2 regions of the Actinokineospora sp. PR83 genome follow, and region 2 is predicted to be linked to the other one. Evidence: riboswitches for the same ligand, from Rfam matches in the RefSeq annotation. Region 2 holds a riboswitch; the other holds the start of a gene.
The links. A riboswitch is a leader RNA that binds a small molecule or an ion and turns the genes downstream of it on or off. The one in region 2 is predicted to bind cobalamin.
Positions count from the first base shown of each region.

Region 1: it holds a riboswitch for cobalamin, as region 2 does, so the genes downstream of both, metE (5-methyltetrahydropteroyltriglutamate--homocysteine S-methyltransferase) here and L6E12_RS11845 (ABC transporter substrate-binding protein) in region 2, are expected to answer to the same signal.

Region 1 covers NZ_JAJCXD010000050.1:34,381-39,383, forward strand. The annotation lists gene metE (5-methyltetrahydropteroyltriglutamate--homocysteine S-methyltransferase) at 1-1,723, opposite strand, end outside; cobalamin riboswitch at 1,844-2,066, opposite strand; gene L6E12_RS18130 (DUF6801 domain-containing protein) at 2,687-4,822, shown strand.
Region 2 covers NZ_JAJCXD010000035.1:36,503-41,505, forward strand. The annotation lists gene L6E12_RS35365 (histidine kinase) at 33-1,967, shown strand; gene L6E12_RS11840 (response regulator transcription factor) at 1,960-2,643, shown strand; cobalamin riboswitch at 2,703-2,847, shown strand; gene L6E12_RS11845 (ABC transporter substrate-binding protein) at 3,043-3,924, shown strand; gene L6E12_RS11850 (iron ABC transporter permease) at 3,921-4,949, shown strand; gene L6E12_RS11855 (ABC transporter ATP-binding protein) at 4,946-5,003, shown strand, end outside.

The DNA of each region.
Region 1 (5,003 bases), on a different contig from region 2:
GCGGCTGGTCGGCGCGGACGAACGACCACGCCAGGATCGTCACCGGGCCGGTGAGCATCCCCTTGACCGGCCTCGGGGTCAGCGACTGCGCGTACTCCGCCCAGCGCACGGTCATCGGCGCCGGGCGGCTGACGTCGCCGTGCAGGATCGGCGGGCGCACGCACCGGGAGCCGTAGGACTGGACCCAGCCCAGTTCGGTGTGCGCGAAGCCGTCGAGGCGCTCGGCGAAGTACTGCACCATGTCGTTGCGCTCGGGTTCGCCGTGCACCAGCACGTCCAGGCCGATCTCCTCCTGCAGGCGGATGACGTGCTCGATCTCCTCCCGCATCAGCCGGTCGTACCCGGCCTCGTCGAGCACGCCCCTGCCCAGGTCGGCGCGGGCCCGGCGGACAGCGCCGGTCTGCGGGAACGAGCCGATGGTCGTGGTGGCCAGGGCGGGCAGCCGCAGTCGGGACTCCTGGGCGTCGGCCCGGTCGGCGTAGGGCATCCGGGTGCGGTCGTGCGGGGTCAGCTCGGCGAGCCGGGCCCGCACGCTCGCGTCGGAGCGCGCCGACGCCACCCCGGCCGCGACCGCGTCGGCGGAGGCGGTGAGCAGGTCGACCGGTTCGCCGCCGAGCAGGACCCGACCGAGCAGGGTGACCTCCTCGACCTTCTGCCTGGCGAAGGCGAGCCGGGCCCGCACGACCGGGTCCAGGCCGGGTTCGGCGTCGAGGTCGTAGGGCACGTGCAGCAGCGAGCAGGAGGTCGACACCCCGACCGCCCCGACCGCACCGAGCAGGCCCGCGCCCGTGGCCGCCGCGTCCCGCAGGTCGGTGCGCCAGACGTTGCGCCCCTCGACCAGCCCCAGCACGACGGCCTTGTCCCGCAGCCCGGTCAGCACCGGGATGCGGTCGAGGTCCGCGCGACCGGCGACCAGGTCCACGGCGACCCCCTCGACGGCGGTGTCGGCCAGCACGCCCAGCGCGTCGCCGAGTTCGGCGAAGTACCCGGCCACCAGCAGCGCGGGCCGCTGCGGCAGCGCGGCGAGCCGGTCGTAGGCCGACTGCAGCGCCGCCAGTTCCCCCGGTGAGCGGTCGAGGGCGAAGGCGGGCTCGTCGAGCTGCACCCATTCGACCCCGGCCCGGGCGAGCGCCGCCAGCAGTTCGGCGTAGCGGTCCACCAGCGGGTCGAGCAGGGTCAGCGGCGAGAAGTCGGCGGGCGCGCCGTCGGCGGGCTTGGCCAGCAGCAGGAACGTCACCGGGCCGATGAGCACCGGCCGGGTGGCCACCCCCAGCGCCAGCGCCTCCCGGTACTCCGCCAGCGGCTTGTCGCCGACCAGCGCGAACCGGGTGCCCGGGCCGACCTCGGGGACCAGGTGGTGGTAGTTGGTGTCGAACCACTTGGTCAGCTCCAGCGGCGCGACCTCGGCGGTGCCGCGCGCCATGGCGAAGTAGGTGTCCAGCGGTCCCATGCCCAATGCACGGTGCCGCTCGGGGACCGCGTCGAACAGCACGGCGGTGTCCAGGACCTGGTCGTAGTAGGAGAACGTGTTGCCCGGGATGGAATCCAGTGTGGACAGCTCACGCCAGGTGTCGGCGCGCAGGCCCTCGGCCACCTCGCGCAACCCGGCCTCGTCCAGTCGGCCCGCCCAGTAGCCTTCGACGGCGTGCTTGAGTTCGCGCTTCGGGCCGATGCGGGGATATCCCAGGACGGTGGCGCCGATCCGGGTGGCGCCGATGCGGATGTCGTTCACAGCTCTCTCCTCGTGAGCGTGGCGAACGGCCCGAGGCACGGGGAGCGCGGGGGAGTCGGCGACAGCCGAGTCCGCGAAGCCCACCCGAGAGGCCCGGACCGGCGCGTGCCGGGGGGCACGCGCACCGAGGGCAGGTCTTCGGACTCGCGGGCACCCACCGGTCGACCCGGTGGACCTACTGGCCGTCGCTTCCCAGGCGCTGCGCGCCCAGTGCTCGTATGACGGCGGTCGTTCCCGCTCACCGCTGCGGGGCAGTCCCGGATTCGCACCGGGTTCCCTGTTGCCTCCCCCGCCGCGCGAACGCACCGGGGGAACCATCGGCACAGCCGAGCGTAGCGAACGGAGACCCCCGGCAGAAGGGGACCGGACCCTGTCCTCCCACGCCGGGGGACAGGGTCCGATCCGCGGGACGCCGGGTCGGTCGCCGGGAACCGGCCCAGCAGGCCAGGGTGCGCGCCTGGGGCGAGGAGCCCGTGGCACTCAGCGTCGCCAGGCCGGGGCCGCCGAGGCCGAGCACGGCCTGTGCGGTGGCCCTGGTCGCGATGTCAGGGTCGAAACCCGCTGACGCAGGTCGACCCCGCCGATGCAGCCGAACAGGACGGTGGGCTGCGCGCTCCGTCGTCTTGGTCGCAGAAGTTGTCGCACGTGTTCGAAACCAGAACCGGGAACCGTTCCCGGGTTTCTGTCATGCCACGACAATGCGGCCAATTCATTCCTCGGCAGTTTCGAACATTGTCTTTCAGATCGTGAATTGCGCCCGGATTGTCACCTGATCCGCTCATTGCGTCCGCGCCGGTTCCGCTCGTAGGGTGTGTGGAGCCGAGGCTTGGGGGCCACGGAGGTATTCCGCGGACACCGGTGAAGTCGTGGATCGGGAGAGCGCGCTGTTCCTTCAGCCGCTGCACCCACGGTTCCGACCGCGCGAGGTCCTGAACCAACAGTGAGGACGATGACGTGCGCACCACTGCGTGGATCGTGGCAACCGTGGCCGCCGCTGTCGTGGGTGGTGGTGTTGCGGTCGTGGGCACCGCCGCGGCGGGTGAGACCGGCGCGACCCGGGTGAGCGAGCTCAGCCAGGTGCACGAGTGCGCCGTGCCGTCGCTGGGACAGCAGGCGGTGGTGCTGCGCACCAGCGTCGACCTCCCGGAGTCGGTGCCGGTGGGCACCGAGGTCCCGGGGGCGGCCGTCACCGCCTCGGTCGACCTGGGCGCCGAGGTGACCGGCCTGCTGCGCGACGCGGGCGCCACAGAGGTGGTCGCGACCGTGGCCTTCCCGGTGTTGGGGTGGAACGGCGAGACCATGTACCCCAAGGAGACGCAGCACACCTTCGCGGCGCGCCAGACCCTGCCGGGCAGCGGGTCGGTGTCGCTCGACGGGACCACCACGGCGCTGCACTCGATCCGGTTGAGCCAGACCGAGTCCCTGGCCTGGCGCGTGGGCGCGCTCACGCTGACCTCGGTCACCGGCCTGCGCGCCGACGGCACCCCCGCCGCGGTCGCCGCCTTCGACAGCCGGTGCGCGCTGCGCGCGGGCGAGCCCGACCTGCTCGCCGAGACCTCGACGAGCGGCGGGACACCGTCCCGGGGCCTCTACCACGACTGCGTGCTGTCGACCGGCGACCAGGTCCGCGTGGTGGGCAAGGTCGCCACGAGCCTGGTCCTGCCTGCGCAGCTCCCGCTGCACACCGAGACCCCGGCCGCCCACATCGTCGCCACGCTCGTACTGCCCCGCGACCTGGTCCGCCGGTTCCAGGCGTCGGGCGTGTCCACGGTCAACGGCGTCCTGAGCCTGGGGGTGAGCCGGTCCTTTCAGGATGAACCGCCCGCGGTGGCCACCACGTCGGGGACGCTGAACGAACGCGACGTCAGAACGCCCAACGACCTCGTCCTCGGCGCGGTCGCCGAGCAACTCGAGCAGTTCAGCACCGCCGAGCCCGGCACGCTGACCTGGACCGTCGGCACCCTCTCCTTCACCCTCGAGACCCGCGACGCCGCGGGCAACCAGCGCACCCCCATCACCGCCACCTGCGCCCCGGTCCCCGGTCAGAACCTCGAACTGGCCCGTACGGTGTTCACCGACGACCTGCCCCCGGGCATCCGGGAGGTCTGCCAGTCCTCGGGGTTGGGCCCGCACACCATCGAGGCCCGCGCCCAGGTCGACCTGCCCCGGCAGGTGCAACCGGGGGAGAGCACCCCCGCCCGCGACATGCGCCTGCGTGTCATCCTGCCCGCCCAGGTGATCGGCGGGCTGAGCCAGTCAGGCGCGGTGAAGCTCCGCGGCGAGGCCACCTTCCACGTCGACCGCGACTACGCAGGCAAGATCACCGCCCAGCAGTACGCGGTGCCGTTCGAGGTCGCCATCCCCGCCGCCGGGTCGTCGCAGGCGATCGCGGGCGTCGTCCCCTTCGGCCGGTTCGACGGGGGCCAGACCGGCGGCTACTCCCGCTGGCTGCTCGGCGAGGTCACCTACACCGCCACCCCGCTGCGCGCCGACGGCACGGAACTCCCGACCGTCCGCGCGGACTGCACACCGGATGACGGCCAAGAGCGGAAGTTCGCCGAGGTGGAGTTCCGCCACGTGTACGTCCGCGACTTCGCCCTCACCGGTTCCGGCGCGATCACCGCCAAGGGTAACCGGCTCCCCTTCACAGCGGACTTCACCGGCACCGCCCACACGTTCGACTCGACGACCCACATCACCGGTGACATCCGCCTGGGCCAGACCTCCGCCCCCCTCCGCCTCGCGGGCGTCCTCCCCGCGAAGGCCCAACTGGAATTCGTCCAGCAGGGACGCGTCAGCGCCACCTCCTACTTCCTCTTCGACGCCACCGTCACGTACGCGGTGAAGGCGCCCAGCATCACCGTGTTCGGCCTGAAGCTCCCACTGGGCACCGGCTGCGGCACCACAACCCCGACGAAGGTCGATCTGTACGCCCACGGGCACTTCGACCTCGTGACAGGCGGCAAACTGGTCAACTCCCCCGACGTCGTCATCACCCCCTTCACAGGCTGCGGCCTGTTCACCTCCACCCTCACCACCGCCATCTCCGATGACAGAGCCACAGCAACACTGACCTTCGCCAAGCACTGACGCGGGAAGGCAGGCAGCGGATTGCCCGGCGCGTCGGCGTGGTCGTGCGGCAGCAGCCTGCCCGCGGCGGAGTCGGTGGTGTCGTGGGTGCCGTGGCAGGTGGGATCCAGGGTTCAGCATGCGTCCTGACCCGAAGGGAGCCCGCACCCCTGTTGAGCGGGGCACCCGAAATTGATCTGCC
Region 2 (5,003 bases):
TTGGAGAACGCGGACGAGCGCCCTGGATGTGGGTGCCCGTTGTGGTGGGTGGGCTCGCCGTGCTGTGCGCGGTGGTCGTGGGGCGCTCCCTGGGGCCGCTGGCGGTGGCGATCGCGGTCGCCGGGCCGCTGCCGTGGCACGTGGTGGGGGTGTTCGTGTGGTGGCATGTCCCGGGGCACCCGGTGGCGCGGCGCCTGGTGGTCTCGGGGGCGCTGTTCGCGGTGGTGATCGCCTTCGCGTTCGCCGTGCCGGAGGTGGTCGGCGGTCCCGGTTCGGGGCCCGCGGCGCCGCGGGTCGTGTTCGGTGTGCTGATGGCGACCCTCGTGGTGCTGGTGGTGCGCCTGCTCGCGTTGCTGCCGGACGGTCGGCGGCGGTTCGCGCACGAGCGCGTGGTGCTGCCCGCGCTGTGGCTGCTGGTGCCGATCGACGCGGTGCTGGCGGCGACGGAGACGCGGCTGCCGCTCGGTCCCGTGCCGGCCGGGATGTGGGTGTTCCTGCTGGGGCCGGTGCTGTTGGGGGTGCGGTACCGGCTCCTGCCCACGGGTGAGCGCTCGGAGTTGCGGTGGATGCTGGGCGTGGTGCTGCTGACCGCTGTGGCGGTGGTGGCGCCGCTGGTGCTGGCGAGCTGGGTGCGGCCACAGGGCGTGGTGACGACCGTGGTGGTGGTCCTGGTCGACACCGCGGTGGTGCCCGCCGCGCTGGTGCTGGCGGTGGTCCGGTACCGGATGCTGGGTGCGGACGTGGTGGTGCGTCGGTCGACCAGGTACCGGTTGTCCTGGGTGTTCATCGCGCTCTGGTACGTCGGGGCGGTGGCCGGGTTGAGCCTGACCGCGAGCGCGTACCTGCCGGGTGGTCTGGTGGTGCTGGTCGCCGTGGCGGCCACCGTGGCGGCCGAGCCGGTCCGGGCTCGGTTGACCAGGGTCGCCGCGACCCGGGTGTACGGCCACCGGCCGAGCGGGCAGGAGTTGCTGGTCCGGTTCGGCGCCACCCTGGAGCGGGTGTTCCGCCCGTCCGCGCTCGCGGCCGAATTGGCGCGCACGGTGGCGGAGGCGTTCGACCTGCGGTGGGCGCGGGTCACCCTGGAGACGCCGGACCGGGCCGTCGACACGGCCGGGGTGCCCGGGAGGGCCGAGAAGGCGGTGCTGGCGGTGCCCCTGTGCCACCGGCACACCGTGGTCGGGTCGATCGAGTGCGGTCCGAAGGTGGAGGGCGCGCTGACGCCGTCGGACCGGGCGCTGGTGGAGACGCTGGCGCGGCAGACCGCGCTGGCCGTGCACAACCTGGGGTTGGCCGCGCAGCTTTCGGCCCACGTGGTTCGGGTCGAGGAGCAGGCCGGGGAGCTGGAGGCGTCCCGGGCGCGGATCGTGCAGGCGCAGAACGCCGAGCGGCGCCGGGTCCAGGGGCAACTGCACGACGGGGTGCAGCAGGACCTGGTCGCCATGGTCACGCGGCTGCGGTTGGTCCGCAATCACCTGCGGCGCGACCCCGACCGGGTGGACGCCATGCTCGACGAGGTGCAGGAGGACGTCTACCGGGTGATCACCGAGGTCCGGGAGCTGGCCCACGGCATCCACCCGTCGGAGCTGACCGACCAGGGCCTGGCCGCCGCGGTGCGCTCGCGGGCGCGGCGGGCGCCGATCCCGGTCACCGTCCACGCGGGACCGGAGGTGACCGGTGCCCGGTTCGTCCCGGACGTGGAAGAGGCCGCGTACTTCCTCGTCTCCGAAGCGCTCACCAACGTCCTCAAGCACGCCGAGGCGACCCGGGCGACGATCCGCCTCAGCAGCCGCGCCGACCTGCTCGACATCGAGGTCACCGACGACGGTGTCGGTTTCCCCGGCGAGGTGCGGCTCACCGGGCTCCGCGACCGGGTGGACGCGGTGGGCGGTGCGCTGGTGGCCACCAGCGCACCGGGCGCGGGCGCCACCGTGCGGGTCCGGCTGCCGGTCAGGAGGAGCGGTGCCTGAGCGGCCGACGACCCGGGTCGTCCTCGCCGAGGACCACTACCTGGTCCGCGAGGGCACCCGCCTGCTGCTGGAGGACTCCGGTGAGGTCGAGGTGGTGGCCGCCGTGGGCAACGCGGTGGAGTTGCTGCACGCGGTGGGCGAACTCCGCCCGGACGCGGTGATCACCGACATCCGGATGCCGCCGGGCCACCGCACCGAGGGCATCACCGCCGCGCACACCATCCGCGCCGACCACCCCGGCACCGGAGTGGTCGTCCTGTCCCAGCACGCCGACGAGTCCTACGTCTTCGCCCTCTTCCGCGACGGGACCGAAGGGCTCGCCTACCTGCTCAAGGAACGGGTCGGCGACCTCGACCACCTCCTGGGCGCCATCAGGGAGGTCCGCGCGGGCCGCTCCAGCATCGATCCCCGGGTGGTCGACATCCTCCTGCGCGGTCACACCCGCGCCGCCGACTCGCCCCTGTCCCGGTTGACCGCGAGGGAGTACGAGGTCCTGCGGCTCATGGCCCAGGGCCACAACAACCGGGCCATCGCCGCCACCCTGGTGATCAGCGAGTCCACAGTGGAGAAGCACGGGCACTCCACCTTCGCCAAGCTGGGACTCGGCGAGGAAGCCACCCTGCACCGCCGAGTGTCCGCTGTGCTCACCTACCTCCGCCACGACCCATCGGCCTGAGGTGCACCGGTGTGAGGTGCTTCACGACGCGGCGGGTGGATCGCGGCGGATGAGGGCTGTGTTAGCTTTCGCGGGCCAGCCGAGGCCGCGGAAGCGGGTTCGGGCGGGGGAACTCCGGTGCAAGACCGGGACTGACGCGCAGCGGTGAGGGACGGCTTCCGAGCGTTCCGAGTCCGATTACCCACTGGCACCCACTCCGGCTGACGGCCGGGGTGGGCGACCGTCCGGTTGGGCTCGCGTGGGGCCCTTGAGGGTGAAGGATTCGGCGTGCGCGGAGCGTGGCGGTTTCGGGTTCTGGTGGGTGTCGCGGTCTTGGCGGTCGCCGGGTGCGGTGGGGGCGGGGCGGACACCGCGGCGGGTCGGGGCACGGGGGTGGACAACTGCGGGCGGACTGTCCGGGTGGGCGAGCCGCCGAAGCGGGCGGTGGCGCTGAACCAGGGCAGTGCGGAGATCATGCTGGCGCTGGGGCTGGCCGACCGGATGGTGGGCACCGCGACCTGGACCGACCCGGTTCTGCCGGAACTGGCCGAGGCGAACGCGAAGGTGCCGCGGCTGGCGGACAACGCGCCGTCGTTCGAGCGGGTCCTGGCGGTCGAGCCGGACTTCGTCGCCGCCTCGTTCGAATCCGTGCTCGGGACCGGTGGGGTGGCGACCCGGGAGCGGTTCGAGGAACTGGGCGTGACCACCTACCTGTCCCCCACCGACTGCGGCACCAAGGACAACAGCGGCGACGGGGACGGGGTGCGGTCCACGGCGCTGACCATGGACGACGTGTTCCGCGAGATCCGGGAGTTGGCGGAGCTGTTCGACGTCACTGAGCGCGGGGAGCAGGTCGTGGCAGGGCTGCGCGAGCGGCTCGACACCGCGACCAGGGGGCTCGACGCGTCGCGGGTCAGCATCCTGTACTGGTTCGCCAACGCCGAATCGCCCTACCTGGCCGGGTGCTGCGGGGCACCGGGGGTGATCACCGGGGCGCTGGGGGCGAAGAACGTCTTCGACGACACCCGCGCGGAGTGGCCGCAGGTCAACTGGGAGACAGTGGCCGAGCGCGACCCGGCGGTGCTGGTGATCGGCGACCTGACCCGCAAGTCGCAGACCGCGGAGACCGCCGCGGCGAAGATCGCGTTCCTGGAGTCCAACCCGGTCACCTCGCGGATGCGGGCGGTGCAGGGCAAGCGGTACGTGGCGCTGAGCGGGCAGGCGCTCAACCCGACCATGCGCACCGTCGAGGGCGTGGAGAAGGTCGCGGCGGCGCTGCGGGGCTTCGGGCCGCTCGGGTGACCGCGGCGCCCACGCGCGCCCGGACCGGCCTGCGGTACGCCGCTGGTCTGGTGCTGCTGGTCGCCTCGACGGCGGTGGTGATCACCATCGGCCCGGCCGACATCGGGGTGGGTGAGGTCTGGCGCACCGTCCTGGCCCACCTCGGCGGTGGGGAGCGGGTGCTCTCGCCGATCCGCGACGGCATCATCTGGCACCTGCGGCTGCCCAGGACGCTGCTGGCCGCCGTCTGCGGGGCCGGGCTCGCGGTGTGCGGGGTCGTGCTCCAGTCGCTGCTGCGCAACCCGCTCGCCGACCCGTTCGTGCTCGGCGTGTCCTCCGGGGCATCGACCGGTGCGGTGGTGGTCGTCGTCCTCGGGGTGGGCGGCGGCGCGGTGTCGCTGTCGGCGGGGGCGTTCCTGGGCGCGGTCCTGGCGTTCACCCTGGTGCTGGTGCTGAGTCGGCTGCTGGGCGGGCAGTTGGACCGGGTGGTGCTCTGCGGGGTGGCGGCGATGCAGCTGTTCTCCGCGCTCACCTCGTTCATCGTGCTCACCTCCGCCGATGCCGAGACGACCAGGGGCGTGCTGTTCTGGCTGCTCGGGTCGCTGTCGAGCGCGACGTGGACCGAGGTCGGCGTCTGCGCGGCCGTGCTGGTGGTGGCGCTGGTGGTGTGCCTGGGCCACGGCCGCACCCTGGACGCGTTCGCCTTCGGCGAGGACGCCGCGGCGTCGCTGGGCATCCGGGTGGCCCGGGTGCGGGTGGTGCTGCTGTGCGCGACGGCCCTGCTCACGGCGGTGCTGGTGAGTTCGTCGGGGGCGATCGGGTTCGTCGGGCTGGTGCTGCCGCACGCCGCGCGGGCGCTGGCCGGGGCCGGGCACGCCCGCCTGCTGCCCACCTCGGCGCTGGGCGGGGCGATCTTCCTGGTGTGGGTGGACACCGCCGCCCGGTCCGCGCTCGACCCGCAGGAGATCCCCGTCGGCGTGCTCACCTCGCTGATCGGCGTCCCGGCCTTCGTGGTCATCCTCTACCGCACCAGGAGCAGGCGATGACCCTCGCCGCGGACCGCGTCGTGCGCACCGCCGGTGGCCACCTCGTGCTCGACG